DNA from 3 places in the Arthrobacter pascens genome. Region 1 is predicted to be linked to each of the others. Evidence: predicted binding sites of a transcription regulator. Region 1 holds the regulator's gene; each other region holds the start of a gene.
What was found. Region 1 encodes HrcA, which represses chaperone genes, less so after heat shock. Its sites were predicted from a motif close to TTNGCACTCGNNNNNNNCGAGTGCNAA; they were not measured.
Positions count from the first base shown of each region.

Region 2: groL (chaperonin GroEL) is a predicted target of HrcA. The motif match lies at 1,485-1,511, and genes of this name have one in related genera.
Region 3: groES (co-chaperone GroES) is a predicted target of HrcA. The motif match lies at 3,463-3,489, and genes of this name have one in related genera.

Region 1 is NZ_JAUSXF010000001.1:1,914,151-1,923,631, reverse strand. It holds gene QFZ40_RS08820 (PhoH family protein) at 1-669, opposite strand, end outside; gene QFZ40_RS08815 (GerMN domain-containing protein) at 1,100-2,053, shown strand; gene QFZ40_RS08810 (16S rRNA (uracil(1498)-N(3))-methyltransferase) at 2,059-2,841, opposite strand; gene dnaJ (molecular chaperone DnaJ) at 2,844-3,971, opposite strand; gene hrcA (heat-inducible transcriptional repressor HrcA) at 4,069-5,082, opposite strand; gene QFZ40_RS08795 (DUF3097 domain-containing protein) at 5,300-6,151, shown strand; gene QFZ40_RS08790 (DUF4870 domain-containing protein) at 6,302-6,721, shown strand; gene hemW (radical SAM family heme chaperone HemW) at 6,800-8,029, opposite strand; gene lepA (translation elongation factor 4) at 8,066-9,481, opposite strand, start outside.
Region 2 is NZ_JAUSXF010000001.1:3,528,781-3,538,261, forward strand. It holds gene groL (chaperonin GroEL) at 1-1,302, opposite strand, end outside; gene QFZ40_RS16145 (ABC transporter substrate-binding protein) at 1,595-2,836, opposite strand; gene QFZ40_RS16150 (cold-shock protein) at 2,887-3,093, opposite strand; gene QFZ40_RS16155 (LytR C-terminal domain-containing protein) at 3,249-3,863, opposite strand; gene QFZ40_RS16160 (DUF3263 domain-containing protein) at 3,911-4,243, opposite strand; gene QFZ40_RS16165 (uracil-DNA glycosylase) at 4,355-5,125, shown strand; gene QFZ40_RS16170 (siderophore-interacting protein) at 5,140-5,979, shown strand; gene QFZ40_RS16175 (hypothetical protein) at 6,058-6,225, opposite strand; gene QFZ40_RS16180 (hypothetical protein) at 6,240-6,365, shown strand; gene QFZ40_RS16185 (threonine/serine ThrE exporter family protein) at 6,439-7,818, opposite strand; gene QFZ40_RS16190 (peptidoglycan bridge formation glycyltransferase FemA/FemB family protein) at 7,973-9,289, opposite strand; gene QFZ40_RS16195 (lipid II:glycine glycyltransferase FemX) at 9,374-9,481, opposite strand, start outside.
Region 3 is NZ_JAUSXF010000001.1:1,076,466-1,085,946, reverse strand. It holds gene QFZ40_RS05085 (dihydrofolate reductase family protein) at 1-561, shown strand, start outside; gene QFZ40_RS05080 (dihydrofolate reductase family protein) at 561-1,160, shown strand; gene groL (chaperonin GroEL) at 1,324-2,934, opposite strand; gene groES (co-chaperone GroES) at 3,010-3,306, opposite strand; gene QFZ40_RS05065 (hypothetical protein) at 3,532-3,912, opposite strand; gene QFZ40_RS05060 (class I SAM-dependent methyltransferase) at 3,966-5,207, shown strand; gene QFZ40_RS05055 (shikimate 5-dehydrogenase) at 5,208-6,038, opposite strand; gene QFZ40_RS05050 (glycoside hydrolase family 3 N-terminal domain-containing protein) at 6,128-7,573, opposite strand; gene QFZ40_RS05045 (glutamate--cysteine ligase) at 8,033-9,184, shown strand; gene tsaD (tRNA (adenosine(37)-N6)-threonylcarbamoyltransferase complex transferase subunit TsaD) at 9,323-9,481, opposite strand, start outside.

The DNA of each region.
Region 1 (9,481 bases):
GTCATGCAGGGCATCGTAGAGCGGACGCAGGTACGGATCGATCTTGTCGCTCAACGTGCCCGGCAGGAAACCGAGCCGCTCCCCGGCTTCGACGGCGGGCCGGGTCAGGATGATGCGGCTGACTTCCTTCTGCTGCAGGGCCTGGACTGCCTTGGCCATGGCCAAGTAGGTCTTGCCGGTTCCGGCAGGTCCGATCCCGAAGATCACCGTGTTGTCGTCGATCGCGTCAACATAGTTTTTCTGGTTGAGGGTCTTGGGCCGGATGGTTTTGCCGCGGCTGGAGAGGATGTCATGGGTTAGCACATCCACGGGGTTCTGCAACGACTGGCTGCGGAGCAAAGCCACAAGCTGCTGCAGGACCGCCGGGCTGATCACGGTGCCGCGGGCCACGAGACCGCGCACTTCATGGAGCAACCGCATGATCCTGGGGACATCGGTGGCGGGTCCGCTAATGGAAAGTTCGTTGCCGCGGACATGGAAGTTGACGGCGGGGAACTGCTCCTCGATGAAACGCAATGCCTCATCATGGCTGCCGAGCGATTGGACCATCTGATCGGAGTTGTCAAAGAGAACCACCTCCGTCCGGATACCGGGAAGGGTATGGGGGAATTCTCCTGCGGCGCGCTCTCCGGTATTCAGCCGGCGCTTTCCGTTCGCTGATTCAGTCATGGTGCTGGCCCGCAGGCCTGGGGTCCCCTTCAGTTCAAATAAGCAGCGCGGCTGGCGCTGCTGGTGGCACTGCTGGTGACACCGGAGCGGCGCGGCAGTTGCCGAGCCCGCCGATGGTCACCGGATTCATACCATCTTACGCCAGCACGCTGCCCTCCGGCGGCCCAGCGGAAGCCCCTTATGGACGTCGGAACGCAAGATCCACGGGCGCCAGGCATCGACGGAAAAGGCTTCCGCCGGAGTGGTTCCCGTCTTTAGGTATCAACTTCATATCGGCCTCATATCGTTCCCGTTGCAGTTGGGCGGGAACGCCGGATCGGGACCGGTAGGCCCGCAGCCTTATGCCATGCTGGAAAGCCAGCACCACGCTGGAGAACCAGGCCGTCCGGGGACCGGCCCATCACACTGCAGGAAGGACAGGGCCATCACAGTGCCGGGAAGAGCAACGCCCCTCGCCAGGGGACGTGCCTGGGGACGCATCCGTTCCAAAGGCCTCCTTGGCCTCCTGCCTGTGGTCCTGGTCCTCTCCGGCTGCATCGCGGACCCGGGACCCGGGCCGACAGTGGCCTTGAGCACGGCCGAGGCCAGCGGCTCCCCCGCGGCGCCGTCGACGAGCACCCCGCTGGAGACGACCCAGGCAACCAACAAGGCCCCCGTCTACTGGATCGGCCGCAGCAACGGCAACGTATTCCTGTACCGGGAATTCAGGGACGTTCCGGACCAGGAAAATCCGGTCACCCGTGCGCTGCACGCCATGATGTCAGACAAGCCCCTTGATCCGGACTTCTTCACCCCCTGGCAGAACCCGAAGAAACTGGCCACCTCAATCTCGGGTAAAAACGTCATCACAGTGGATGTCTCGGCGGATGCCTTCAACAGCAATCTCGATGGCGACATGGCCACCCGCGCGATCCAGCAGCTGGTGTATACGGCCACCGCAGCGGCTGCCAGTTCAGGGCTCATCGATTCCGGTCAGCAGATACAGGTGACGGTACTGGTTGACGGCCATACGGATTACCTCGCCTTCGGCCGGATAAGGCTCGGGACTCCGATGTCCCGTGTTGCGGGCATGGTCGCGCCGGTATGGATCATCGACCCGCAGGAAGGTGTGGAAGTTCCCGGCGGCAGCGTCAAGATCACCGGCCGCAGCACCGTTGCAGGCGGCAAGCTGCACTGGCAGATCCTGCAGGCGGAAGCCAACGGAGATAAGAAGCCGTTCCTGACCGGCGAAACCACCGCCGCGGCCGACGCCGCGCAGTCAGGCCTGTTCACCCTGAACCTGACCCTCACGTCCGGCAACTACGAGCTGCGCGTGTCCCAGGAGGACACGTCCGGAAACCAGCAGGAGCTTAACGTGGACACACGGGGCTTCAGAGTCCGCTAGCGGCGTTAGCCGGAAGGATTCGTCCAGCGGCCCAGCACGTCGCTCGCCAGCACTACTGCCGCCGGGCCGGCCGTGGAAGACCGCAGGACGTGGTGGCCCAGGAGCGCGGTCACGGCCCCCGCGCCGCAGAGCCTGGTGACTTCCCGCGGGCTGATGCCGCCTTCGGGCCCCACGATGAGCAGGACTTCACGGGGACCTTTGCCATGATCGGAAAGCTGCCAGGATTCCAGGACCGAACGCAGCGGCCGCACAGCGTCCTCGTGGAGGATGACGGCAAGGCCGGCGGCCGCCACGGCAACGGCCAGCCCGGGGGTATCGACGGCGGCGCGTACTTCCGGGATCCAGGCCCGGCGCGCCTGTTTGGCTGCAGCCGTGACCACCGACTGCCACTTCGCGTGCGCCTTTGCGGCGCGCTCACCCTTCCAGCGCACGATGGACCGCTCGGACTGCCACGGTATGACCGCGTCGATGCCCAGTTCCGTGGCTGTTTCCGCTGCCAATTCATCGCGGTCGCCCTTGGCCAGTGCCTGGACGAGCACCAGCCGGATGTCCGGCCGTGCCTCCTCGTCCAGTGCGGCGCATTCAACTGTGAGTTCGGCAGGCGACGACGCCACAACGGTCCCGGTCAGCCTCTTTCCGGCGCCGTCCGCGATATCAACGGATTCACCGGGGCCGAGGCGCTTCACGGTCACAGCGTGCCGGGCTTCCGGCCCGTCAAGCACAAACCGGCCGCCAGGGACCATGTGGTCCAGCGACCCTGCGGTGCTAAAGAAGACCGGATTGCTCACCGCTACAGGTTACCGAACCGGTCCCGAATTTTGGCGAACATGCCGCCGCTGGCAGCAAGCTTTCCCTCGGTGAACTGTTCGCCGCGCAGCTTCGCCAGTTGCCGCAGGAGGTCCTCCTGGGCTGAATCCAGCTTGGACGGCGTCTCAACCTGGAGATGGACTTTCAGGTCGCCACGGCCGTAGCCGCGCAGGTGCGTCACGCCCAGGCCCCGCAGTGTGATGATCTCGCCGGACTGGGTCCCCGACTTGACGTCGATTTCCTGCATCCCGTCGAAGGTGTCCAGCGTCAGCTCTGTTCCCAGGGCGGCAGCCGTCATGGGAATGTTGAGGGTGGCGTGCAGATCGTCACCGTCACGGACGTAAGTGGCATCGTTGTTGACCCGGATCTCGACATAGAGGTCACCGGAGGGGCCTCCGGCCGGACCTGCTTCGCCCTGGCCGGAAAGCTGGATGCGGGTGCCCGTGGCTACCCCGGCGGGCACCTTGATGGTCAGGGAACGCCTGCTGCGGATCCGGCCCTGCCCGCTGCACTCGTTGCACGGGTCCTTGATGACTGTTCCGAAGCCTTCACAGGTACCGCACGGGGCCGCCGTCATGACCTGGCCCAGAATGGAACGGACCGCGCGCTGGACCTGGCCGCTTCCGCCGCAGATATCGCAACGCTCGGGGTGGGTCCCCTCGCGGCAGCATGATCCATTGCACGTGGGACAGGTAACGGCGGTGTCCACTTCGAGCTTTTTGTTGACGCCGAACACGGCATCCCGCAGCTCGATGCGGACGCTGATGAGCGCGTCCTGTCCACGCCGGACACGCGAAGCCGGACCGGCAGAGCCGCCCGCACCGAAGAAGGTGTCGAAAATGTCCTGGAAGGCGAAGCCCTGGCCGGAGTACCCTCCTCCGCCAAAGCCGTTATCCGTTCCGTTCTCATTGCCGGTGGTGTCATAGACCCGGCGCTTCTGCGGGTCGGAGAGCACCTCGTAGGCGTGGGTCACGGCCTTGAAGCGGTCCGACGCATCATCTCCGGGGTTAACGTCCGGGTGAAGGGTGCGGGCCAGCTTGCGGTAGGCCTTCTTGATCTCTTCTCCGGTGGCTTCCGGCGAGACGCCAAGGACGTCGTAGTGGCTGCTCAAAGTTCGTTTCTCTTCCTAGTCGTAGTGCTCACAGTTGTACGGCTCGCACTGCTCTTCGTGTCTGGATGCTGTATACGTGCCGTCACGGCATGCGCTCTCATGGACCCAGGATCCTGGAAAGGTAGCGTGCTACCGCCCGGACGGCAGCCATGGTGGTGGGATAATCCATCCGGGTGGGACCCAGCACACCGACCTTGGCGGTGCTGTCAGGTCCGTAGGCCGTGGCCACCACCGATGCTTCGGCCAGGCCGTCGTAGGGATTTTCGCGGCCAATACTCACTGTCACGCCTCTGGGGTCCTGCGCCATCTCGCTCAGCAGCCGCAGCATCACCACTTGTTCTTCGAGGGCTTCCAGCACCGGTCCGATACTGAGCGGGAAATCCAAATTGGACCTGGCGAGGTTGGCCGTCCCGGCCATGACCATCCGGTCTTCCCGGCTGCTATGAGCAAGGCTTTCAAGTCCGTGCGCCAGAGCCTGCGCGGCTTGCCGCTGACCGGAGCCAACAGCGGAAACCACGCCCGGCAGGGACCGCGTGAGCTGGCTCAGCGGTGTTCCGGAAAGCGAACCCAGGAACCTGGCGCGCAGGCCTGCGAGGGCTTCGTCGCTGAGATCCTGGCCGATGTCGATCACCCGTTGTTCCACCTTACCGGTGGTGGCGATAAGAACCACGAGGACCTGCCTCGGCGCGAGGAGCACGAATTCAATGTGCCGGATGGTGGCGCGGCTCAGATGGGGGTACTGCACTACGGCCACCTGGTTGGTCAGTTGGGACAGCAGCCGGACCGTGCGGTCAAGGACGTCGTCGAGATCAGTGGATCCCTCCAGCAATGACTGGATGGCTCTCCGTTCAGCCGGGGAGAGTGGCTTCACAGCTGAGATCTGATCCACGAACAGCCGGTAGCCCTTATCCGTGGGGATCCGTCCCGCACTGGTATGGGGCGCGGTGATCAGCCCTTCGTCCTCCAGTGCCGCCATGTCGTTCCGGATGGTCGCGCTGGACACGCCCAGGTGGTGGCGTTCAACCAGAGCCTTTGAGCCGACTGGCTCACGGGAGTGCACGTAGTCCTCCACAATGGCTCGCAGTACTTCCAGTTTGCGCGGCTCGCTCACACTCCACCTCCATCTACGGTCACAGGCCGTCCGCCCGCCCGGGCCGGATTCCCTCTCGGTGCACCGACCCTGTTGATGAATACTTTTATATCCATACGGGTTAGCACTCGACATGCCTAAGTGCTAACAGTCTAATATGCCCGGCCGCGTTGTTAGCATTGGTACCGCTCCGGGCGAAAATTCCGGGCCAGGATCCAGCACAAGACGGAGCGAATCCATGCATTACCAGAACTGGGGCCCGCAGGAGATCTCGGGCCCCGCAAGGAACGAACTGGCTGAAGTCCCGGTCGAACGCGGGATGGTGCTGGAAGACGTCCAGTCGGGCTGGGTCGGCGCCGTGACGCGGGTGGAAAAGTCCGGCGGCATGCACGTTGTTGCCCTCGAGGACCGGCGCGGCAAATCACGGTCCTTTCGGCTGGGATTCGGTTTCCTCCTTGATGGCCGGCCCATCCGGCTCATGCCTCCCGCTCCCCGGCAGGCCGCCGCGTCCGGGGCGGCCGGCCGGACAGCCTCCGGCTCTGTCCGCGTGGCCGGGCAACGCGCCCAGGTCGCCAGGGCAAGCAGGATCTGGGTGGAGGGCAAGCACGACGCCGAACTGGTGGAAAAGGTCTGGGGCGATGACCTGCGGGTGGAAGGCATCGTCGTCGAACCTTTGCATGGCATCGACGACCTGGCGTCCGCGGTGGCTGATTTCAGGCCAGGACCTGGCCGTCGGCTCGGCGTCCTGGTGGACCATCTGGTGCCTGACTCCAAGGAATCGCGGATAGCCGATGCCGTCATGGCCTCCCCCGGCGCTGCCGGCAATGTCCTCATCGTCGGCCACCCGTACGTGGACGTGTGGCAGGCGATCCGCCCCGCCGTGCTCGGCATCTCCGAGTGGCCGGTGGTTCCCCGCGGGCAGGACTGGAAGACCGGTATCCTGGCAGCGTTCGGCTGGCCTCACTCCACCAAGGAGGATATCGGTCTTGGCTGGCAGAAATTGCTGGGCGCGGTCCGCAGCTACGCGGACCTGGAAGCGTCACTGCTCGGCAGGGTGGAGGAAGTCATCGACTTCCTCACGGTGCCCTAAGCAGGCAGGCAGCGTCTGTTCCGGCCCTGGCTCAGGGCTGCGCGGGGCAGCATTCCGGCGCATAACCAGTATTCTTGGTACTGCGGAAGCTGATTCGCTTCAGGCCGCCCATCCATGACCAGCACCATCGCACTTTCGAAGGAAGACACCGTGGCAGATAACGCACGTGAACACACGGACAACCAGGGCGGCCAGGGCCGTTCCGAGTACCATGGCGTTCCCGCAAATGCGCTGCCACTGACCGCGAGCGAGGACCGCCAGTGGGCCACGCTTGCCCACTTCGGCGGGATCCTGGGCTGCGTCCCGTCCCTGCTGATCTACCTCATCTTCCGGGACCGCGGGCCGTTCACGGCCCAGGAGTCCAAGGAAGCGCTGAACTTCAGCCTTCCGCCGACCATCGCTGCGGTACTGGCAAACATCCTGGTTTTCATCCCCGTGGTGGGAAACATCTTCGCTGTGATCGCCACCCTGATCTGGATAGCGCTGACCTGCTACTCCGTCGCAGCCGGCATCCATGTGAACCGGGGCCAGCCGCACCGGTACCAGTACAACCTCCGCTGGATTAAGTAATCCGCACCAACGCGGGGTCACTTCCCGCCCAATAAGCGCATAGTATTGGGCGGGAAGTGACCCCGCGTTGGGTAGGGACTAATCCTGCAGGAGCCTGCGGGCCACCGCGTCAGCCAGCAGGCGGCCTTTCAGGGTCAGCACCAGGCGGCCACTGAATGCAGCCGGCGGGTCGACAAGGCCATCGGCTATCAGCCCGGCAACAGCGTGCCGTCCCTTCTCCCCCAGTGATTCAATGCCAAGACCCGAAACGAGCCTTGCTTCCAGCATCACACGCTCCACATCGCGGGTCGCGGCGTCCAGGGTCTCCCTGCCCGCCGCCGGGGAAACACCCTGGGCCAGCCGTCCGGCGTAGGCAGTGGGGTGCTTGACATTCCACCAGCGCACTCCGCCGACATGGGAATGTGCGCCGGGCCCGATGCCCCACCAGTCGTCACCGCGCCAGTACGCGAGATTGTGCCTGCAGGCCTGCTCCGGGGTCCGCGCCCAGTTGCTCACTTCGTACCAGCTGAGCCCCGCTTCACCGATCAGCTGGTCGGCGAGTTCGTATTTGTCAGCGTGATCGTCGTCGTCAATCCCCGGAACTTCACCCCGGCGGATCTGGGCAGCCAGCTTAGTTCCTTCTTCAACAATCAGCGCGTAAGCGCTGATGTGGTCCGGCTCGTATGACAGTGCGGTCTGCAGGGAATGCCGCCAGTCCTCCAGGGACTCCCCCGGGGTCCCGTAAATCAGGTCCAGGCTGACAGCCAGCCCGGCTTCCCGCGCCCATTGAACCACCTGCGGCACGCGGCTGGGGGTGTGGGTGCGGTCCAGGACCTTCAGCACATGCGGAACCGCGGACTGCATGCCAAAGGAAACCCTGGTGAATCCGGCGTCCTTCAACACGGCGAGGGACTCCGGGGTGACGGAATCCGGGTTCGCCTCAGTGGTCACTTCGGCTCCAGGCTCAATCCCCCACGCGCTGATGGCCGCGCCCAGGATGCGGGCAAGGTCCTCCGCCGGAAGCAGCGTGGGCGTGCCGCCGCCGAAGAAGACAGTGCTCAGTCTGCGGCCTGGAAGGCCCGACTCCGGGAGCACGCGCGCTGCCAGCTGCACTTCCGATATGGCAGTGTCAGCATAGGCATCCTGGGAGGCCCCGCCACCCAGTTCAGTGGCCGTGTACGTGTTGAAGTCGCAGTATCCGCAGCGGACGGCACAAAACGGTATGTGCACGTACAGCCCGAAAGCCCGGTCCGCCGCACCTTCCACTGCCTGTGCAGGCAGCAGACCGTCCGACGGCGCCGGGTCGCCAAGGGGAAGAACGCTAGGCATTGGTGCGGCCTCCGGTGATTCCGGCCACGGGCATCACTACTTCTTGGCCTTGTCCTTGGACTCGTCTGTGGTCAGGGCTGCGATGAAGGCTTCCTGGGGTACCTCGACGCGGCCCACCATCTTCATGCGCTTCTTGCCTTCCTTCTGCTTTTCCAGCAGTTTGCGCTTACGGGAAATGTCACCGCCGTAGCACTTGGCCAGGACATCCTTGCGGATGGCACGTATGCTTTCGCGGGCAATGATCCTGGACCCGATGGCCGCCTGGATAGGAACCTCAAATTGCTGCCGCGGGATGAGTTCGCGCAGCTTGGTGGTCATCATGACGCCGTAGGCGTAGGCCTTGTCGCGGTGGGTGATGGCGGAAAAGGCATCCACCTGCTCGCCCTGGAGCATGATGTCCACCTTGACCAGGTCGGCCACCTGGTCGCCGTCGGCCTTCCAGTCCAGCGAGCCGTAGCCGCGGGTCTTGGATTTAAGGATGTCGAAGAAGTCGAAGACGATTTCGGCCAGCGGCAGGCGGTACCGGATTTCCACCCTGTCCTCGGACAGGTAATCCATGCCGCCCATCACACCGCGCCGGCTCTGGCACAGCTCCATGATGGCGCCAACGAACTCGTTGGGCGCAAGGATGGTGGCCGAAACCATGGGTTCGCGGACCTCCGCCACTTTGCCCGTGGGATATTCGCTGGGGTTGGTGACGTGTACCACCTTCTTGTCCTCCAGCGTCACCTCGTATTCCACGTTGGGGGCCGTGGAAATCAGGTCCAGGTTATATTCACGTTCCAGGCGCTCACGCGTGATTTCCAGGTGCAGTAGGCCCAGGAAGCCGACCCGGAACCCGAAGCCCAGCGCGGCGGACGTCTCGGGCTCGTAGACCAGCGCGGCGTCGTTGAGCATCAGCTTCTCCAGTGCGTCGCGCAGCACCGGGTAGTCCGTGCCGTCCAGCGGATACAGGCCGGAGAAGACCATGGGTTTTGCATCCGCGTAGCCGGGAAGCGAATCAGCGGCAGGCTTGGCGAGGTTGGTCACGGTGTCGCCAACCTTGGACAGGCGGACGTCCTTTACCCCGGTGATGAGGTACCCCACTTCCCCGACGCCCAGGCCTTTAGAGGGGGTGGGCTCCGGGGAGCTCACCCCGATTTCGAGGAGTTCGTGCGTGGCCCGGGTGGACATCATCTGGATCTTCTCGCGCGGGTGCAGCATGCCGTCCACCACCCGCACGTAGGTGACCACACCGCGGTAGGTGTCATAGACGGAGTCGAAAATCATAGCGCGGGCAGGGGCGTTGGCATCGCCCTGCGGGGCCGGCAGGTCGCGGACGATCTTGTCCAGCAGGGCCTCAACGCCCATGCCGGTCTTCCCGGAAACGCGCAGAACGTCCTCCGGGTCGCCGCCTATCAGGCTGGCCAGTTCGGCCGCGTACTTCTCCGGCTGCGCTGCCGGAAGGTCGAT
Region 2 (9,481 bases), 1.6 Mb from region 1:
CTCGTCGCCTTCAAGCTGCAGGTTGGCGAACGCCTTCAGGCCGGCCTGGATCAGCGCAACGCCACCACCGGCGACGATGCCTTCTTCAACAGCAGCCTTGGCGTTGCGGACTGCGTCCTCAATGCGGTGCTTGCGTTCCTTGAGCTCAACCTCGGTTGCGGCACCGGCCTTGATGACTGCAACGCCACCGGCCAGCTTGGCCAGGCGCTCCTGCAGCTTCTCGCGGTCGTAGTCGGAATCGGAGTTTTCGATTTCGGCACGGATCTGGGACACACGGCCAGCGATCTGGTCGGCGTCGCCGGCACCTTCAACGATGGTGGTCTCGTCCTTGGTGACAACAACCTTGCGGGCGCGTCCCAGGAGTTCCAGGCCGGCGGTCTCCAACTTGAGTCCGACTTCCTCGGCGATGACCTGGCCACCGGTGAGAACAGCGATGTCGGCCAGCTGGGCCTTGCGGCGGTCGCCGAAGCCCGGAGCCTTGACGGCGACGGACTTGAACGTGCCACGGATCTTGTTGACGATCAGGGTGGCCAGTGCCTCGCCCTCGATGTCTTCGGCAATGATCAGCAGCGGCTTGTTGGACTGCATGACCTTTTCAAGGACGGCAACCAGTTCCTTGACGTTGGAGATCTTGGAGTTGACGATCAGGATGTACGGGTCCTCAAGGACAGTTTCCTGACGCTCTGCGTCGGTGACGAAGTAAGCGGAGATGTAGCCCTTGTCGAAGCGCATGCCTTCGGTGAGCTCGAGCTCCAGGCCGAAGGTGTTGGACTCCTCGACCGTGATGACGCCTTCCTTGCCCACCTTGTCCAGTGCTTCGGCAATCAGGGCACCGATCTCGTCGTCACCGGCGGAGATCGAGGCGGTGGCCGCGATCTCTTCCTTGGTTTCGATTTCCTTGGCATTGTCCAGCAGCTCGCGGGTTACCGCTTCCACTGCCTTCTCGATGCCGCGCTTGAGGGACAGCGGGTCGGCTCCGGCAGCGACGTTGCGCAGGCCTTCCTTGACCAGTGCCTGTGCCAGAACGGTGGCCGTGGTGGTTCCGTCACCTGCGACGTCGTCCGTCTTCTTGGCAACTTCCTTGACCAGCTCGGCGCCGATCTTCTCGTAAGGGTCGTCCAGCTCGATCTCCTTGGCGATGGAAACACCATCGTTGGTGATCGTGGGGGCGCCCCACTTCTTTTCGAGGACGACGTTGCGTCCACGCGGGCCGAGGGTGACCTTGACGGCGTCGGCGAGGATGTTCAGGCCCCGCTCAAGACCGCGGCGTGCCTCTTCATCAAATGCAATGATCTTGGCCATAACGGCAGTAGTCCTTTCGGGACAGTCGTTAAGAATGAACCTGCACTGCGGTGCCCGCGACGGACGATCTTTCTCCGCCGGCCTCTGTATGCCGCCGGATCCGGATCTCACCCCAGCAAGGTGTTTCTTTGGCTCCACGCACCGGTGCCGCGCTCCGCCGCCGGCCGGAACCGGACGTAGGTTTAGCAGTCGGTACGTAAGAGTGCTAATCAATAATTAGCACTCCATAGGTGAGAGTGCAAGCGAACGGCCGCAAAAATCCCCGTCCGGGGAGCCACTTCGCTGCAGGCGATCACCCCGCCGCCCGGCCAGCCGCCTCACGCCCTGTGACGTGGGCCTTGTTGTCCGGGCCGTAGGTGAAAACCATGAAGTTCGCTGCGGTGATGTCCCCGTTGGAGTCGAAGCCAATCGGACCGGATTCGCCGTCGTAGTTTATTCCGGAACCTGACTTCAAAACAGCCTGGCAGTCCTTGAAGGACGTACACGGTTTTCCGGTCTGCTCCCCGCCCGGGCCCGTGCCCGCCCCGGCGATTTGGCCGCCGGATACCGCGATCAGGTTCGCCGCTATGCTTTGCCCCGCATCGTCGTCCGCTCTTGAGGCAGCCAGCACCGCCAGGTTCACGGCGTCGAAAGTCTCGGCCGCGAAGAACAGGTCCTTCAACGCGGGATCCACCGCGATGAGGCGGGCCTGGAAGTCGGCAGAGGGGAAAACTCCCGGAACAACTGCCCTGGCGCCATCGAGTGCCTTGGAACCGAGCCCGGAACCGTACTGGCCAAACGCTCCGTCGCTAAGGATGATCCTGCTGCCGGACAGACCGGCGTTGTCCAGTTCAGCAATGGCTCCCTGTGCCCCGTCCCGCGCGATCAGCACCACAGCGTCCGGTGCCGCTTTCCGGGCCGCATCGGCAGCCTGCCGGGCATCCCCTGGCTTGAATTCCGTGGTGGAGAGGTTAGCCAGGCCAGCATTCCTGGCGGCGCCCGCGACGGCCGCGGAAACTTCCTGGCCGTAGGCGCCGTCCTGGTACAGCACGGCGAGGCTCTTTGCACCGCCATCCTTGGCAAGCTTAACCAGTACCGATGCCTGGGCGACGTCAGCCGCAGCCGTCCGGAAGTAATAGCCGCCGCTCTTGTATGTGCTCAGGCCGGCAGCTGAGTTGGCCGGTGAAATCAGCGGGACCCTTGCCCGGGACAGGACGTCAATCGCTGCCGGCGCGTGGCTGGAATCGGTCGGCCCGATGACCACATCAGCCTTGGCGGCGAGCAGTTTCTTGGCCTGCGCCTCGGAGTCATCAGCGGAAGACTGGGGAAGCAGCTCGACGGGTTTTCCCTTGACTCCGCCAGCGGCGTTGATTTCCTGCACGGCGAGTTTGGCCGCGGCGAGCTCTGAATCGTTGAGGAAGGCCTGCTTCCCGGCATTGTCCAAAATAAGGCCCACACGAAGCGTCCCGTCGCCGGACGCTTCCACGGAATCAAGCCGGGCGTTCCCTGTCGCGGCGGCGCAGCCCGCCAGCGCCAGCACTGCGGCTGTCCCCATGGCGGCGCGGATTGTTGTCCGGAAAATGCCGGACCCGGGAATGAAAGACTTCACTCGACGGGCCGGACGCTTTCCGCCTGCGGGCCCTTCTCGCCTTCGCCGATTTCCAGCTCCACGCGTTGTCCCTCGTCCAGGGCCCGGTAGCCCTCGCCCTGGATGGCCGACCAGTGTACAAACACGTCGTCACCTGAACCGTCAACGGTGATGAAGCCATAGCCCTTTTCCGCGTTGAACCATTTGACGGTTCCCTGTGCCATGATTTCCACTCTCTCAGTAGCGTCCGCAAGGCCCACGCCACTGTGTGCCGCTTTTTACGAACCGAAGTCTGAAATTACTCTAGCCAATGGCCGGGGGCAGGCCGAGTCACCGGCAGCGTCGGCACCCAAAAGTTATTCAGGCGTGATCGGGACGCCTACTTGAATCCAGGGCCAAGCACCACAACCACGGGCACCTGGAATTCGGCGCTGTCCAGCACCGTCGGGATGTCCAGCAGCTTCGAGAGCGCCTCGGCGTTGGCCTTTTGCGCGATACCGGCGTAGAAGATCACCGATGTCTTCTGCGGCGCGCCGCCCCAGTTGCCGACCTGGCCCAGCGTCCAGCCGTCTGACTGGACAATCGAACTAACGCGGGCAGCGAGCCCGGAAGTCCCGGATCCGTTGTATATGGCGATGCCTTGGGTTTTGTTCACAGCGGACGACGGCGTCGGACTGGGCGTGGCACTCGGCTCCGATTTAGCACTCGCGGATGGTTCCGGACTGGCTGAGGGCTGCGCCGACGCCGTGGTTCCGGCGCTGGCCTCAGGCGATGCGGCAGACTGCAAGCTTGAGGAGACCTGGCTACCCGCCGGCGCGAAGCCCAGCTTCGGGAGGATCAGGAAGGAGACCAGGCCGATGGCCAGCGCGGCGATGCCTACCGCGAGGATTGGCCAGAGTTTGCGTCGTGACGGCGCACCTGCAGCCCGGTGGACACCCTGGCGCGCGGCGGTCTCAGGGACCCTGTCGAATTCATCCCGGGCATATCTGGTCATGGTGGCGAGACATCCTTGTTGATTGCCGCTGATGGCTCAGCGCGGTCCTAATGAGCGTCGGAACCCAGGCGGCGTGCTGTACGTGCCCGCTGACGCGACGTACGTAGTCTACGCAATCTCTTGACCAGCATGGGATCGTGAGCCAGCGCATCCTCGGTGTCGATGAGTGCATTCAGTAACTGGTAGTAGTGCGTCGCAGACAGGTCAAAGAGCTCCCTGATGGCCTGTTCCTTGGCCCCGGCGTATTTCCACCATTGCCGTTCCAGCGCCAGCATCTGCTGGTCACGCTCACTCAACGGCGAGTTGCGAAGCGTGAAATCCGCCAGCAGCGAGCTAGGTTCTTCCGGCTCCGGCAGGTGTTCCCGAGCTGCTTCAGCCACGACATTCCTTCGCTGTTGAGGGTAAAAGTCCCACCCCAATGCTACGGAGGAATAACAAGGTTGTCATTTACGCCGCGTTACGGGAGTAGCTATCCCTGCGAGAATGGAAGCGTGTTTGAATCTGACGCGCTGTTCGAGCTGGAACCGGCCGCGCTGGAGAGCGTCGCGTTCGCCGAGATGGCACGGCTGCCGCTCAGGGAGCTGATGGCTGCCGACTGGGCCAAGGCGCTGGGCGGGGTGGAGGCGGAGATCCGCGCGGTCCTGGACTTTCTTGCCGCCGAAACCGCGGCGGGGCACCAGGTGCTGCCCTCGCCGTCGAACGTCCTGCGCGCTTTCCGCCAGCCGCTGGCGGATGTCAAGGTCCTCATTGTTGGCCAGGACCCTTACCCGACGCCCGGTCACGCCGTCGGCCTGTCCTTCTCTGTGGATCGGCGCACCCGGCCCATCCCGCGGAGCCTGGCGAACATCTACCGGGAGCTGGAAGCGGACCTGGGCATTCCGGCCCGCGTGCACGGAGATTTGTCCGGATGGGCGGGCCAGGGCGTCCTGCTCCTCAACCGGGTGATGAGCGTGCGGGCCGGCGCTGCGGGCTCGCACCGGGGAAAAGGCTGGGAGAAGATCACGACGACGGCTGTCACCGCAGTCGCCACCCGGAGAGCAGTCGACGGCGGCAGGCCCCCGCTGGTGGCCGTGCTCTGGGGAAAAGATGCAGACAGCGTCCGGCACCTCCTTTCCGGTGCTGCGGTAGTGTCAAGCGCCCATCCCAGTCCGTTGTCGGCGTCGCGTGGATTTTTCGGTTCGCGGCCATTCAGCCGTGTCAATGAGCTGCTGCAGGAGCAGGGTTGCGCGGGCGTAACCTGGGAGCTCCCCCAGGCTCCTTAGCTTAGGGTTACCTTATGAGCACAGTCCCCGCTGCCACCAGCGCCACCAAGAAGAGCCGTCCCCAGATCGACCTGACGGTGCTCCGCCGCGAGGAACTCTCGCCGCACATGGTCAGGATTGTTGCCGGCGGAGAGGGCTTTGACGGCTACGTCAACAACAGCTTCGTGGACCGCTACGTCAAGATCGTCTTTCCGCAGCCGGGTGTGGAATACGCCCGGCCGCTGGATTTATGGACCATCCGGGAAACCATGCCCCGCGAGCAGTGGCCGTTTACGCGCACTTACACCGTCCGATGGGTAGACCTCGAAGCCAGGGAGCTCGCCATCGATTTCGTCATCCACGGCGATGAAGGACTGGCAGGACCCTGGGCCGCCTCGGCGCAGCCGGGCGACCCTCTCACGTTCACCGGCCCCGGCGGCGCCTACAACCCGGCGCCTGACGCTGACTGGTACCTCTTTGCCGGTGACGAAGCGGCCCTGCCGGCTATCGCGGCGTCCCTTGAATCCTTGCCCCCGGAAGCGCGCGGCCTTGCATTCCTCGAAGTGGACAGCGACGCCGACATCCAGGCAATCTCGGCCCCCGCCGGAGTGGACATCACCTGGCTCCGACGGAACGGAGCACCGGCCGGCACCAGCGGGCTACTGGTGGAAGCAGTTGCCGGTGCCGAATGGCCCGCCGGCAAGGTTGACGTCTTTGCCCATGGCGAGCGTGGCTATATGAAGGGTCTGCGGGACGTGTTCTTTGTCCAGCGCGGCCTCGAACGCAAGCAGGTTTCCTTGTCCGGCTACTGGGCGACGGGCCGGGTGGAGGACGATTTCCAGGCCGAAAAGAAGCTCCCCGTAGGGCAAATCTGACCAGGCAGACCTGATCGGGCACCCGGAGCCGATCCGGTCCCGCCCTTCCGTGCGGCGGAGCGGCCGGTGTGCGTTGACTTACTTTTCGAGCCGGATTTCCTCGGGGTGCCGCGCCACCAGGCTCCCGAGCAGGCGGAGAGCGTGGTCGGAGGCGGCCATCGGCGCCGAGATCGGCGCGACCCCGCACAGACCGCCCTCGCCTGGCTGCTCACGCGTGGAAACGACATCGCCCCCATCCCGGCACACGACGCGTCTCCAGGGTGGAGGAGAATACCGCGGCGGACGGCGTCAAACTCACCGACGGCCAACTGCACCGCCTGAACGCGCTCCAACCCGCCGCCGGCGAACGCCACAACGAAGCCAACATGGACTCCATCGACCGCTGATCCGAGGAGAGAGACAGGCCCCTGAACCGCCGTCGTCGTCCTCTCCAAAGCTTGTTCAGGACGTCCGCCGGCGCTACCTCCGGCGGGCCCGCCGCCGCTCATTACTTGCGAGGCTCCGCGTCAGCGGCCGGGCCAGGGTGTCCCCCAGCACAATTCCGCCGGCCGCGCCCAGGACAATCGCACCGGCATTGAGCATGCCTCCTGCACCGAGCAGAATTTGCGATTCCTCAACGGTCAGCACGTACATTGAGCGGAAGATGGTCAGTCCGGGCAGCAGGATCAACGCCGCCGGCACGGCGACCACCAGCTGGGGAGCACCCATTTTCAGGGCAACCACCCGGGCAAGCAGTCCGATCGCAACGGCGGAGAGCGCCGGCGAGAACCTCTCACCAAGGCCCAGCGCGTCCCCGCCCAGCAGCACGAGGTAGCCTGCCACGCCAACGGCTGCCGTGGGCAGCAGCAGCTTCCACGTAGTCTGCTCGGTGACGCCGATGGCCATTACCGCGACGGCGATGAAGGTGACCAGGACCCACAGGTCATAGGCCGGCGGAAAGGTCTTGGTGACATCGATCTCCGGCATCCCCGTCATTGACCCCAGCACAAAGGCCACGGCAATCCCCGCCACCAGCGCCCCGAAAGTCAGGACAGTTGACAGGAACCGGCCGGCGGCTGTCACGGGGAAGCCGTTGATGGCGTCCTGGACCGAGGACACCAGGCGCCCTGTGGGCAGGAGCAGCAGGATGCCGCCCACCACCACAATCTCGGGTGAGTTGGTGAGCCCGAACTTCCCCAGCAGGATCGCCACAATCGTCACCAGGAAGGAGCACGAAGCGGTGATAAAAAAATCAGGCATCCGCCAACGCCCCAGCTTGCGGGCCAGGAGGCTCACTCCGATGTTGGAAAGAAAGGCGATGAGCGAGGCCGCGGGGCCGCCGCCGAGCACTCCGACAAACACGGCGGCGAAGACGCCGAAGGCGATGGTGACCATCCAGCGCGGGAAGGGCTTGGGGCTCGTGATCGCTTCATCCAGCCGGCGGATGGCCTCGTCCCGGCCCACTCCCCCGGCCACAATGTCGGTCACGAGCTGGTGCACCTTTGCCAGCCCCGCATAGTTGTTGGTCCAGGAGCGGACCACCCGGAGCAACGAAATCGGCGTCTGCTCCTTGGGCGCGTAGTTGATGGCCACAGACTGGTTGGTAATGTCCACCTCGATGTTCTTCAGGCCAAGCGCTGCCGTGACGGCAATGATGCTGGTCTCCACCTCGAGCGCGCCTGCACCGTACCGGAACATTGTCTCGGCCAGATGCAGCGCAAAGTCCAGGGTCTTGCGAGCCGAGGTGTCCACTCCGCCCACCTGGATCATCGGGTTGGCGTAGGGGCTCCCGGCGAGCCTGTCCACGATGCTCAGTGGCGCGGTCGGCGGGCTCTCACCCTGGACGAGTCGCCTCAGCATCCTCTTGGCCGCTGCGTTCTGGTGGAGCTGGGACGGCGAAAGCGGCTCGGTCTTTGGGAGGCCGTCGGTATGCGGCCTGGTCCGGCGGTCTCCTGGTCGGTCTTTCACGCTGGTCCTCCTCCCGCTCGAGTGGATATGTGCTGCTGCAGGTGTGTCAGGCGCTGCGCCTGAGGGGCAGCTTGGCCAGCAGGGTTCGTCCGGCCGCGACTGCCGCCCGCGCCACGCGGTTGGCCTGGAACACGAACGGACGCACTGGCATCACAAAGTCGCCCAGCAGCTGGACCACCTCTCCGCCGAAGCCCTTCTTGAAGGCGTAGCCGCCGTGTCCTTCTTCGTCCTGGCCCTCGATGCCGAAGGTGCCGTAAAAGTTGTATCTGGAGTAGCCCTTTTCCAGCGCGTGCAGCATCATCCCCCAGTACAGGGAGGTTGCGCCGTTGAAGTAAATGTAGTCCTGCTTGGTGCCGCCGATGACGCAGACCACCTCGTCGCCGAAGCAGACAAAGTGGATGGCAGCCACTGTTGCCACGCCTACGGAATCCGGGAACCTCTCGATGTCCTTGAGGCTCCGTTCGTAGCTGTCCACGAGGTCCTGGACAACTTTGAGCCTGTTGGCCTTCTTCTTGCTGCCGGTCTCTTCAACCTCCCGCCGCAGCTCGGCGGCAGCAGCGGACTCGGCGTCGAGGCGTTCGGTGATGGATTTCCGGTACGCAGGAATATCGATTTTGGCCATCATGAGCTTGGTGAACTCGGGCGACGTGGTCCGCAGGAGCTGCTCGTAATATTCGCGTTCCCGGTAGGTGAAGCCCTTTTCATCCCCGGCGGTGCTCAGCGCATCATAGAACTCGTCCAGGGTGTCAAGGGTCGCCTGCTCCAGGAAGACGCCGTTCTTTTCGGCCTTCCGGATGGCTTTGCGGGTCCGATAGCTGGTGCTCATGATGAGCTCCTCGGCATCCTGGATGCCGTCAAGGGTCTTAATAAACATCCAGTTGACGTTCGCGAAATTCATCTCCGAACCCTGGTGCTCAAACCCCATCCCGGCCAGTTCTGCCACCAGGGGCCGGTTGTCCAGGATTTCCGGATGCTCGGCGCCGTCTTCGTCCCGGGCAACGTACGCCAGGTTAGGCGAAATCCTCAACTCCGCGGCCTTTCGGTCTGCCGCCCGCTTTTTGAGAAGTTCGACGACGGCGCGCACGAGCTCGGTGTCCCCGTAGTCCAGGAGCGGGCCCTTGGCGCACTCGCACACGGTGTAGCCGAGGCGGTTCGTGGTGAAGTTCAGCTTTCCCGCTGCGACAAGCTCGCCGTCGCGCCTGACTCCGAAAAGCTCCACGGCCTGGCCGCGGGAACGCTGGAAGCGGGCGAAGTCCGCGGATTGGATGAAGTTGTTTTGTGCATGGTTCAGGGAGAATGACCCGAATTCGGCGTCGCTGAGGACGGCCAACTCGAACTTGGTCCCGGCCTTGATTGGATTCACAGAAATTACCTCACCTTTGGATGTGCTGCCGGCTTGTGCCATGCGCTGACCTTGGTTGAATGGATGGGAGGGCAGGCGTGCAGATCAGTAGAACTGGCCGCCGGTGCGCATAGTTTCGAGCCGCCGGAAAATACGTTCGGCACCCTTGACCCACAGACGGTGCCTGACCGGCGCCAGGACGTAGTCGTAGCA
Region 3 (9,481 bases), 840 kb from region 1:
GGCGTCTACCAGGCGCCCGGCGGCCGGGAGGAGGACACTGAGGGCGGCTTCGCTTTCGGCGGTTGGCAGGCGCCGGTGTCCGACGACGAGGCCGGCGCGGCCATAGGCGCCGAGATCGACCGGATCGACGCGCTGCTTCTCGGCAGGAAGACCTACGACATCTTCGCGGCCTACTGGCCGCACCAGTCCGACGACGTCGGCGGTGTCCTCAACCGGGTGCCCAAGTTCGTCGTCTCCAGCACCCTGACCGAGCCGGGCTGGGCGGGTACGACTGTGCTGCCCGATGCTGCGGCAGCCGGCCGGCTCCGGGAGGACTATGACCAGGTGCACATGTTCGGCAGCGGAGCCCTCATCCGTTCACTGTTGGAGGCAGATGTGATCGACCGCCTCCACTTCTGGCTGTATCCGGTCGTCCTTGGGCAGGGCAAACGGCTGTTCGACGCCGGGACCGTTCCATCCACCTTCCGGCTCGCCGAACCTGCACGCACCTTTCCCAAGGGGGCGGTGTCGCTGGTTTACGAACGTGCGGGCGAGGTCGAGACGCAGGAAATGGGCGCCTAATGGCCAAGGTCGTCGCGGCCATCACCACGTCGGTTGACGGCTACATTACCGGCCCCGACGACGGTCCCGGGTACGGTCTGGGCAGGGGCGGAGAGCGCCTTCATTACTGGGTGATGGGCGGCCCCTGGACGTACGACGGCGGACACAACTTCGCGATGCACGGCCCCGACAAGGATTTCTACGACGAGCTTGTAGCAGGTATAGGTGCAGGTATCGTCGGCCGCGGCATGTATGACGCGGCCGGGGCCTGGGGCGGGACCAACCCGTTTCCCGGCCCGTTGTTCGTGCTCACGCACCGGGTCCAGGACCAGCCAGCGGACGGGTCCGGGTTCACCTTCGTGTCCGGGTTCGACGAAGCCCTGACGCAGGCGATTGGTGAGGCAGGCGGAAAAGATGTGTCGATCGGCGGCGGAGCGGACGTGATCCGGCAGGCGCTTGCCGCCGGCCGGGTGGACGAACTGGTTCTCTCGACAGCACCCGTGATCCTCGGCGCCGGCAAGCCTCTGTTCCACGGCTTCGATCATGACCTCAACCTCGAAATCATCAAAACTGTCAGCTCGACGTTCGCCACGCACGTGCGCTACGCGGTCAAGCGGTAGGCGTCCGGAACGCAAAAACCGGCCCAGCAGATGCTGGACCGGTCTTTGTGGGTGGGCCACTCCGTCGCCTGACCGTGGGCCCACACCGGCGAGGGACCCAAATCGAGCGAAGCGAGATTTGGGAGCCGGTGGGGACGAAGCGAGGTTAGGGAGACGGTGGGGACTAGTGGCTGTGGCCTGCGTGCTCGTCTTCTTCTGCAGGCTTTTCCACCACGAGGGTCTCGGTGGTGAGCACCAGCGCTGCGATGGAAGCCGCATTGCGGAGGGCCGCGCGGGTGACCTTGACCGGGTCGATGACACCGGCAGCAATCAGGTCCTCGTACTCGCCGCTCTTGGCGTTGAAGCCGTTGTTGGTTTCCAGGTCGGCAACCTTTGCGGTAACGACGTAGCCGTCGAAGCCCGCGTTCTGGGCGATCCAGCGCAGCGGCTGGACCAGGGCGCGGCGGACGATGCCCACTGCAGCAGCAGCGTCGCCTTCGAGGGCCGTGACAGCAGGATCCTCGTCGAGGGCCTTCAGCGCGTGGATCAGGGCGGAACCGCCACCGGCCACGATGCCTTCTTCGAGAGCGGCGCGGGTGGAGGACACTGCATCTTCGATGCGGTGCTTCTTTTCCTTCAGCTCGACCTCGGTGGCTGCGCCGACCTTGATCACGCCGATGCCGCCGGCCAGCTTGGCCAGGCGTTCCTGGAGCTTTTCCTTGTCCCAGTCGGAGTCGGTGCGGGTCAGCTCGGCGCGCAGCTGGGAAACCCGGGCTGCGACGTCTTCTGCGGAACCGGCGCCGTCAACGATGGTGGTGTTGTCCTTGGTGACCGTGATGCGGCGGGCGGAACCCAGCACCTCAAGGCCGACGGTGTCCAGGCTCAGGCCCAGTTCCGGGGACACAACCTGCGCACCGGTGAGGGTGGCGATGTCCTGCAGCATTGCCTTGCGGCGGTCACCGAAGCCCGGAGCCTTCACGGCGACCACGTTCAGGGTGCCGCGGATACGGTTGACGATCAGGGTGGACAGTGCCTCCCCGTCGACGTCTTCGGCAATGATGAAGAGCGGCTTGGAGCTCTGCAGCGCCTTCTCGAGCAGCGGCAGGAATTCCTGGACGTTGGAGATCTTGCCCTGGTTGATCAGGATGAGGGCGTCCTCAAGGACAGCTTCCTGGCGCTCTGCGTCCGTGACGAAGTACGGGGACAGGTAGCCCTTGTCGAACTGCATGCCTTCGGTGAGGACCAGCTCGGTCTGTGTGGTGGAGGACTCCTCGATGGTGATCACACCATCCTTGCCGACTTTGCCGAACGCCTCGGCGAGGAGCTCGCCGATCTCGTCGCTCTGGGCAGAGATGGCAGCAACGCTGGCCACCTGGGTGCCTTCGACGGGGCGGGCGTTCTCGAGCAGGCGGGCAGCAACAGCCTCAATCGAGACCTCGATGCCGCGCTTGATCTGGCCGGGAGCAGCGCCGGCAGCAACGTTGCGCAGGCCTTCCTTGACCAGGGCCTGGGCCAGCACGGTGGCCGTGGTGGTGCCGTCGCCGGCAACATCGTTGGTCTTCGTGGCTACTTCCTTGGCCAGCTGCGCGCCAAGGTTCTCGTACGGGTCATCAAGTTCGATTTCACGGGCGATGGTGACGCCGTCGTTGGTGATGGTGGGCGCTCCCCACTTCTTGTCGAGGACGACGTTGCGGCCGCGGGGGCCGAGCGTCACCTTGACGGTGTTGGCGAGCTTGTCGATGCCGGCTTCAAGAGACCGGCGGGCAGCGTCGTTAAACGCGAGCTGCTTAGCCATGGTTTTGTCCTTTCAGAGACAGAAACCCCGCGCTGCCGACGTCCTCGGACAAGTCGGCTGCGCGGGGTCCATGAGTTACTTAACGACGATCGCCAGAACGTCGCGGGCGGACAGCACGAGGTACTCGGTACCGCTGTGCTTGACTTCGGTTCCGCCGTACTTCGAGTAGATAACAACGTCGCCTTCAGCAACGTCGAGGGGAACGCGGTTGCCGTTGTCGTCAAAGCGGCCGGGGCCTACTGCAACAACTTCGCCTTCCTGCGGCTTCTCCTGTGCGGAGTCCGGGATGACCAGGCCGGAAGCCGTAGTCTGCTCGGCTTCGAGCGGGCGGACAACAATACGATCCTCAAGAGGCTTAATAGAGACCGACACTCGGACCTCTCCTTTTCGTCAGCAAATTCATGGACTGGAAAACTGTGGCACCTGGCTGGCAAACCGTCGTCGCGGTGCCGGCAGCAGCCTGGCTGGCAGCTCTTCATGTATTAGCACCCTCCTGGGGAGAGTGCTAATGAAGACTCTATGTAAGGGTTAGCACTCGGTCAAGGCGAGTGCCAGCATTTCGTCTTCGGCGAACCCCTTTTTCACTCTCCAGCAGCCTTAATGCCCGAGGTCGTCGAAGTCCACGTCCTCGGCGCCATTGCCTTCATCGGGTTCAGTGCTGCGCTTCAGGTACAGCACTACGGCGCCGGCCATGGCGGCCAGCAGCGAGATCACCAGCAGGACGATGGCGCCGATCCGGGCCCCGGAATAGAGGCTCCTGATGTCCCGCGCCTCGTCCGTGGCGTCCTGGATATCCTTGCCGCCCACCGAGTAGACAGCGGCGTTGAAGGTGTCCAGGAAAAGGACAATCACGAGCAGCGCGACGCAGACAACGGCCACGACGACTCCGGCGATCAGTGCCGGCCGGGCGAACCTTACCAGGTCGCTGTTCTTGGATCGGGGTTGCTCGGACGGCTGGGTGGCTGCACTGTCTTCCATGCAATCAACACTATCGGGACTTGCTGTCAGCCTCCTCCACTAGGCTTGAAGCCATGGCTCAAGCACCGCAGGACCAGATCGCCCCTCTGCTCACGAGCGAAGGCTGGGAGCTCCTGGCGTCCCTCGGTCCCTACCGGGAAGACAAGGCCTTCGAGCTCAATGCGTCACTCCGCAAGGCCGGCCACTCCCCCGAACTGGTCTCGGCAGTCCTCACCCAGTCAAGGCTCCGGACCAAGGCTCAACTGAAGTTCGGGGAGTTCGCCCGGCAGATGCTTTTCACTTCGGCCGGCCTGGAACAGGCCACCCGGTTGAACGTTGCCGCCCGCCACGCGGAGCGGTTTGCGCAGGCGGGCATCAGCCACGTGGCCGACCTGGGCTGCGGGCTTGCCGCAGACTCCCTGGCCCTGGCGTCCATGGACATCACTGTCACCGCAGTGGAGATGGACGAAACCACCGCCGCCTGCGCCACCGTGAACCTCATTCCCTTTCCGAACGCCAGGGTGGTGCATTCGGATGCGACGACGGTACCGCTGGAGGGGGTCGACGGCGTCTGGCTGGATCCCGCCCGCCGTGTCACATCCACGTCCGGGACCAGGCGCATCTGGGATCCGGAGGCCTTTTCCCCTCCGCTCTCGTTCGTGGAATCCCTGGCCGCCACAGGCCGCGCTGTGGGAGTCAAGATGGGTCCAGGCATGCCGCACGACTCGGTTCCGGCCGGCTGCGAAGCGCAGTGGGTTTCAGTGGGCGGCGACGTCACCGAGGTGGCGCTCTGGTTCAATGCGGTGAGCCGGCCCGGAATCCGCAGGGCTGCTCTGTTGCTGGGGCCGCAGGGCGCCGCTGAAATCACCAGCGGCGAAGACTTCGACGCCGGACCGGCCGCGCCCGTGGGGCCGGTGGAGGGCTACCTGTACGAGCCCGACGGCGCCGTGATCCGTGCGGGCCTGGTCGCCGACGTCGCGCTTCAGTTGGGCGGGCACCTGGTTGATGAACACATCGCCTATATCTGCGCTCCGGCCCTGGTGGATACGCCCTTCGCTCGCGCCTACAAGGTGCTGGAAGTGATGGCTTACAACGTCAAGGCGCTCAAGGCCTGGGTGAAGGACAACGGCATAGGCGTGCTGGATATCAAGAAGCGCGGCATGGCCATCACCCCGGAAGAACTGCGCAAAGAACTGCTCCCCGCGGGCAAGGGCGCAGGTAAAAATGCGGGAAAGAGAGGCGGAACCAAGACGGCCACCCTGGTCCTGACCCGCATCGGCGAGGACCGGGTGGCAATCTCCGTAGCGCCGGTCTGACTACTGCGCCCGCATGAACTCTTCGGCGGCGCGCACCTGCTCCCTGGTGGGGCGGACGCCGGTGTACAGGACGAATTGTTCAAGGGCCTGAATGGTGGCCACCTCGGCGCCGGTGATGACCGGCTTCCCGGCGGCGCGGGCGGCTTTGATGAGCGGCGTTTCGCCGGGCAGGGCGACAACGTCGAACACCACCTTGGCGGCATCGATGGCGTCCTGGGGGAAGGACAGCGACTCCGCGGCGGCTTTTCCCTCCATACCTCCTGCCATACCGATAGGGGTCACGTTGATGATCAGGTCCGCCGTGCCGCCGTCGAGCGCCTGGCGCCAGGGGAACCCGTAGTGTTCCGCCAGGGCCCGTCCACTGGCCTCATTGCGGGCGATCACGGTAACATCCCCGAATCCTGCGTCGCGGAGCGCCGCGACTGTGGCTTTGGCCATGCCGCCGGCGCCCTGGACCAGCACCGAGTAGTCAGTAGGCAAGGCGTTGCTCTGGAGCAGCTGCTCGATGGCCGTGTAATCGGTGTTGTAGGCCTTGAGGTGCCCGTCGGTGTTCACGATGGTATTGACCGAGTCGATGGCCCTGGCTGAGGGATCCATCTCATCCACCAGGGCGATGACGTCCTCCTTGTACGGCATGGACACGGCGCAGCCACGGATTCCCAGGCCCCTGACACCGGCGATGGCCTGCGCGAGGTCCGTGGGGGCGAAGGCCTTGTAGATCCAGTTCAGTCCAAGCTGTTCGTACAGATGGTTGTGGAAACGGGTCCCGTTGTTGCTCGGCCGGGCCGAAAGCGAGATGCAGAGGGTCATGTCTTTATTGAGAATGGGCACCTGTCCATTAAACGCGTTCCCACCCAAGTAAGTAGCAGCAGGTGTCGTTCTGAGGGTCGAAAACGACACCTGTTGCTACTTAGTTGGGGCTAGGGGCAGCCGGTCCCCGCCGGGAAACCTCCGACGGCGGCCGGCAGCTTTCCCGGCGCCCCCGCCTTTCCGGCCAGGACGGCCGCCAGGGCGTCAAAGGCGCCCTGGCTCCGGCCGTACAGCGCTATTTTGACCGGCGCGCTGGAGCCCTGCAAAGGCCAGGGCGCATCCAGGGTCACCGCGACGTCACCAGCGGCCGGGACCCCGCCATAACCGATCAGGGTGAGGAGTGGACCTTCCCCCACACCCAGGCCCACCTTTGCCGCAGCAGCCTCGAACCGGGCCCGGTCCTGCGCGGAGCCGCCGTCGAGCCTGACAGTTCCGGGGACCAAGGGTCCCGAACACTGGCCGGACAGGATGGTGATTGCGGCCGCGGAAACCCGTGCGGAGACAGCGCCGCCGCTTCCGGGCGCTGACACGGACACTGACCCGGGCGACGGTGCTGTCCTGGCCCGCCAGACCATCATGGTAGCAACGCGTCGGGCGGCCTCGTCCAGGCGTGATGCCGGCAGGCTGCCGGTGGCTACTGCGCTGACAATGGCGGCGTGTGCCGCGTCCACGTCAGGCGGCATCAGAAGCAGGTCCGCTCCGGCGGCGAGCGCCGCGGGGGCTGCGGAGCCGCCCGGGAACTGCTCCTGGATGGCACCCATGTTCAGTGCGTCTGTCACTGCCACCCCGTTGAAGCCCAGCGCCCGCAGTTCTGCGTAAGCCGGCTTCGACAACGACGCCGGAACGCCGGGTTCCAGGGCAGGGACGGCGATGTGCCCGGTCATGACCACGGGAGCTCCGGCACCAATAGCTGCCGAGAAGGGCTTCCAGTCCCGGGCCCTGAGCTCGTTGATCGTGGCCGGCTGCAGGGGGAGGCTCAGGTGCGAGTCCGTGGTGACTGAGCCGTGTCCCGGGAAGTGCTTGGCAACGGGCAGGATGCCTGCCTCCTGCATGCCCTGGGAAAAGGCCACCCCGAGCCGTGCCGCGGTGTCCGGATCGCCGGACATGGAGCGCGCGCCGATGGTGGGATCGGCCGGGCCGACCGTGACGTCGGTGTCGGGCGCGAAATCGACGGTGAAGCCCAGGGGCACAAGCTCGGAGGCAAGGGCCCGGCCGGCATCCCTGGTCAGTTCCGGGCTGCCTGCCGCGCCGTAGCTCATCGGCGCCGGCCATTCGGTTAGCGGCGCCCCGAGCCGTGCCACGATCCCGCCTTCCTGGTCCACGCCGATAAGCCCGGGCCATGGCCTGCCGTCGGCGCGGGCTGCCTGTGCCAGCCGCGCGTTCACCGCAGCCATGGCCGCAGGGTCTGGCTGGTTCTGCGCGTCCAGCGGAACGTTGTCCCCCATGATGATGGAGCCGGCAAGATGCATCCGTTCAATCGTGGCTGCCTGGACTTCGGCATTGGGTCCGGCATAGGACGGCATCAGGACCTGTCCGGCCTTCTCTTCCACCGTCATGGCTGCGACGGCTGCCGCGGCCGTATCCTGGTCCCGCTGCTCAGGGCCCCACCCCAGCGGCCGCGTTCCATCCTCGGGTGAGGCGTCCGGGGAGGCAGCAGCGGATGGTGCGGGCGTCGTCGTCGGCTCCTCGGATGAGGACGACGGAACGGGCACCGAAGGTGTAGGCGACGGCGTCGGGGCCGGAGCCGCACTGCAAGAGGCGAGACTGGCCGCGGCGACGAAGGCCGCCACGGCGAGGATGGTCTTGCGAAGGGTGGCCCTGTGCAGAGTGGTCCTGTGCACAGCGGTCTTGTGAAGACTTCCACGGGTCCGAGGGAACAACGACATCAATACGATGCTACCCCTGCACTAGACTTGAGACACCCGTTCGCCTGCCGGCCGCCGCCTTTCTCTGCCCCTTCTTTGCGGCCTGTCAGTACGGCGTGAGCCAGCCACGACAGGATAGTAAGGAAACGCGTGAAGATTGATTTCGCTTCTTCGAGGCAGTCGACTCTTGGGGTGGAATGGGAATTGGCGCTGGTGGACGGCCAGACCGGCGAACTGGCGTCCGTGGCCAACGAGGTGCTTCGGGGCGTCGCTTCCAAGCATCCCGAACTCAATGAGGACGACGAGCACCCCCACATCAAGCAGGAGCTGCTGCTCAACACCGTCGAGCTGGTCACCGGGATCTGCGAAACGGCCGGCGAAGCGAAGGAAGACCTCAGCCTGTCACTGGCCGCGGTCCGGGAAATCACCGACCCCATGGGTGTGGAGGTCTTCTGCGCCGGAAGCCATCCCTTCAGCCCGCCGCAGCTCCAGCCTGTGACGGACAAAGCCCGCTATGCGAAGCTGATCGACCGGACCCAGTGGTGGGGGCGCCAGATGGTGATCTACGGCGTTCACGTCCACGTCGGGCTGGACAGGCGCGAGAAGGCATTGCCCGTGCTGGACGGCCTGGTCAACTACTTCCCGCACTTCCAGGCGCTCTCGGCGTCGAGCCCGTTCTGGGGCGGCGAGGACACCGGTTACGCCTCGCACCGGGCCCTGATGTTCCAGCAGCTTCCCACCGCCGGCTTGCCGTTCCAGTTCCGGTCGTGGGACGAGTACGAATCCTATGTCCAGGACATGTTTACTACAGGCGTGATAGACACCCTGTCTGAAATACGGTGGGACATCCGGCCGGTTCCCAACCTGGGCACCATCGAAATGCGCATCTGTGACGGCCTGGCCACGCTGGAGGAGGTGGGCGCCATCGCAGCACTGACCCAGTGCCTGGTTGAGGAATTTTCCACCACCCTGGACGACGGCGGGACCATTCCCACCATGCCGCCCTGGCACATCCAGGAGAACAAGTGGCGCGCCGCCCGCTACGGGATGGACGCCATCATCATCCTCGACGCCGCGGGCAGGGAGCAGCTGGTGACGGACCACCTGCTTGAGACCCTCAACCGGCTCGAGCCGGTCGCTGCCAAGCTGGGCTGCCCGGACGAACTGGCGGACGTCGAGAAGATCATCCGCCGCGGCGCCGGGTACCAGCGCCAGCGCCGGGTGGCCGCCGAACACGGCGGTGACCTCAGGGCAGTGGTGCTGGACCTCGTCAGGCAGATGCGGAACGGACCCACCGCCTGACTGTTGCCCTCCCGAAACGGGGCACTTCGACACGGACACGCCCGCCGCCGTCGTGATTTACGACGACGACGCCCCCAAGGTGCCCCGTGACGGTTCGCCGGGGGTTCAGTTCGCCGGGGTTCGGGAGTGCGGGCTGCCTCAGGCGGGAAGCGACACCGAGGTCACCGGCATCGAGGAGTCCGGGGCGAAGCGTAGGCCGCTCGGACCGATCCCTGCCATGACCAGCTGCGCACCCAGGGCGGCCACCATGGCACCGTTGTCCGTGCACAGGTCCAGCGGCGGCACGTGCAGGCTGAT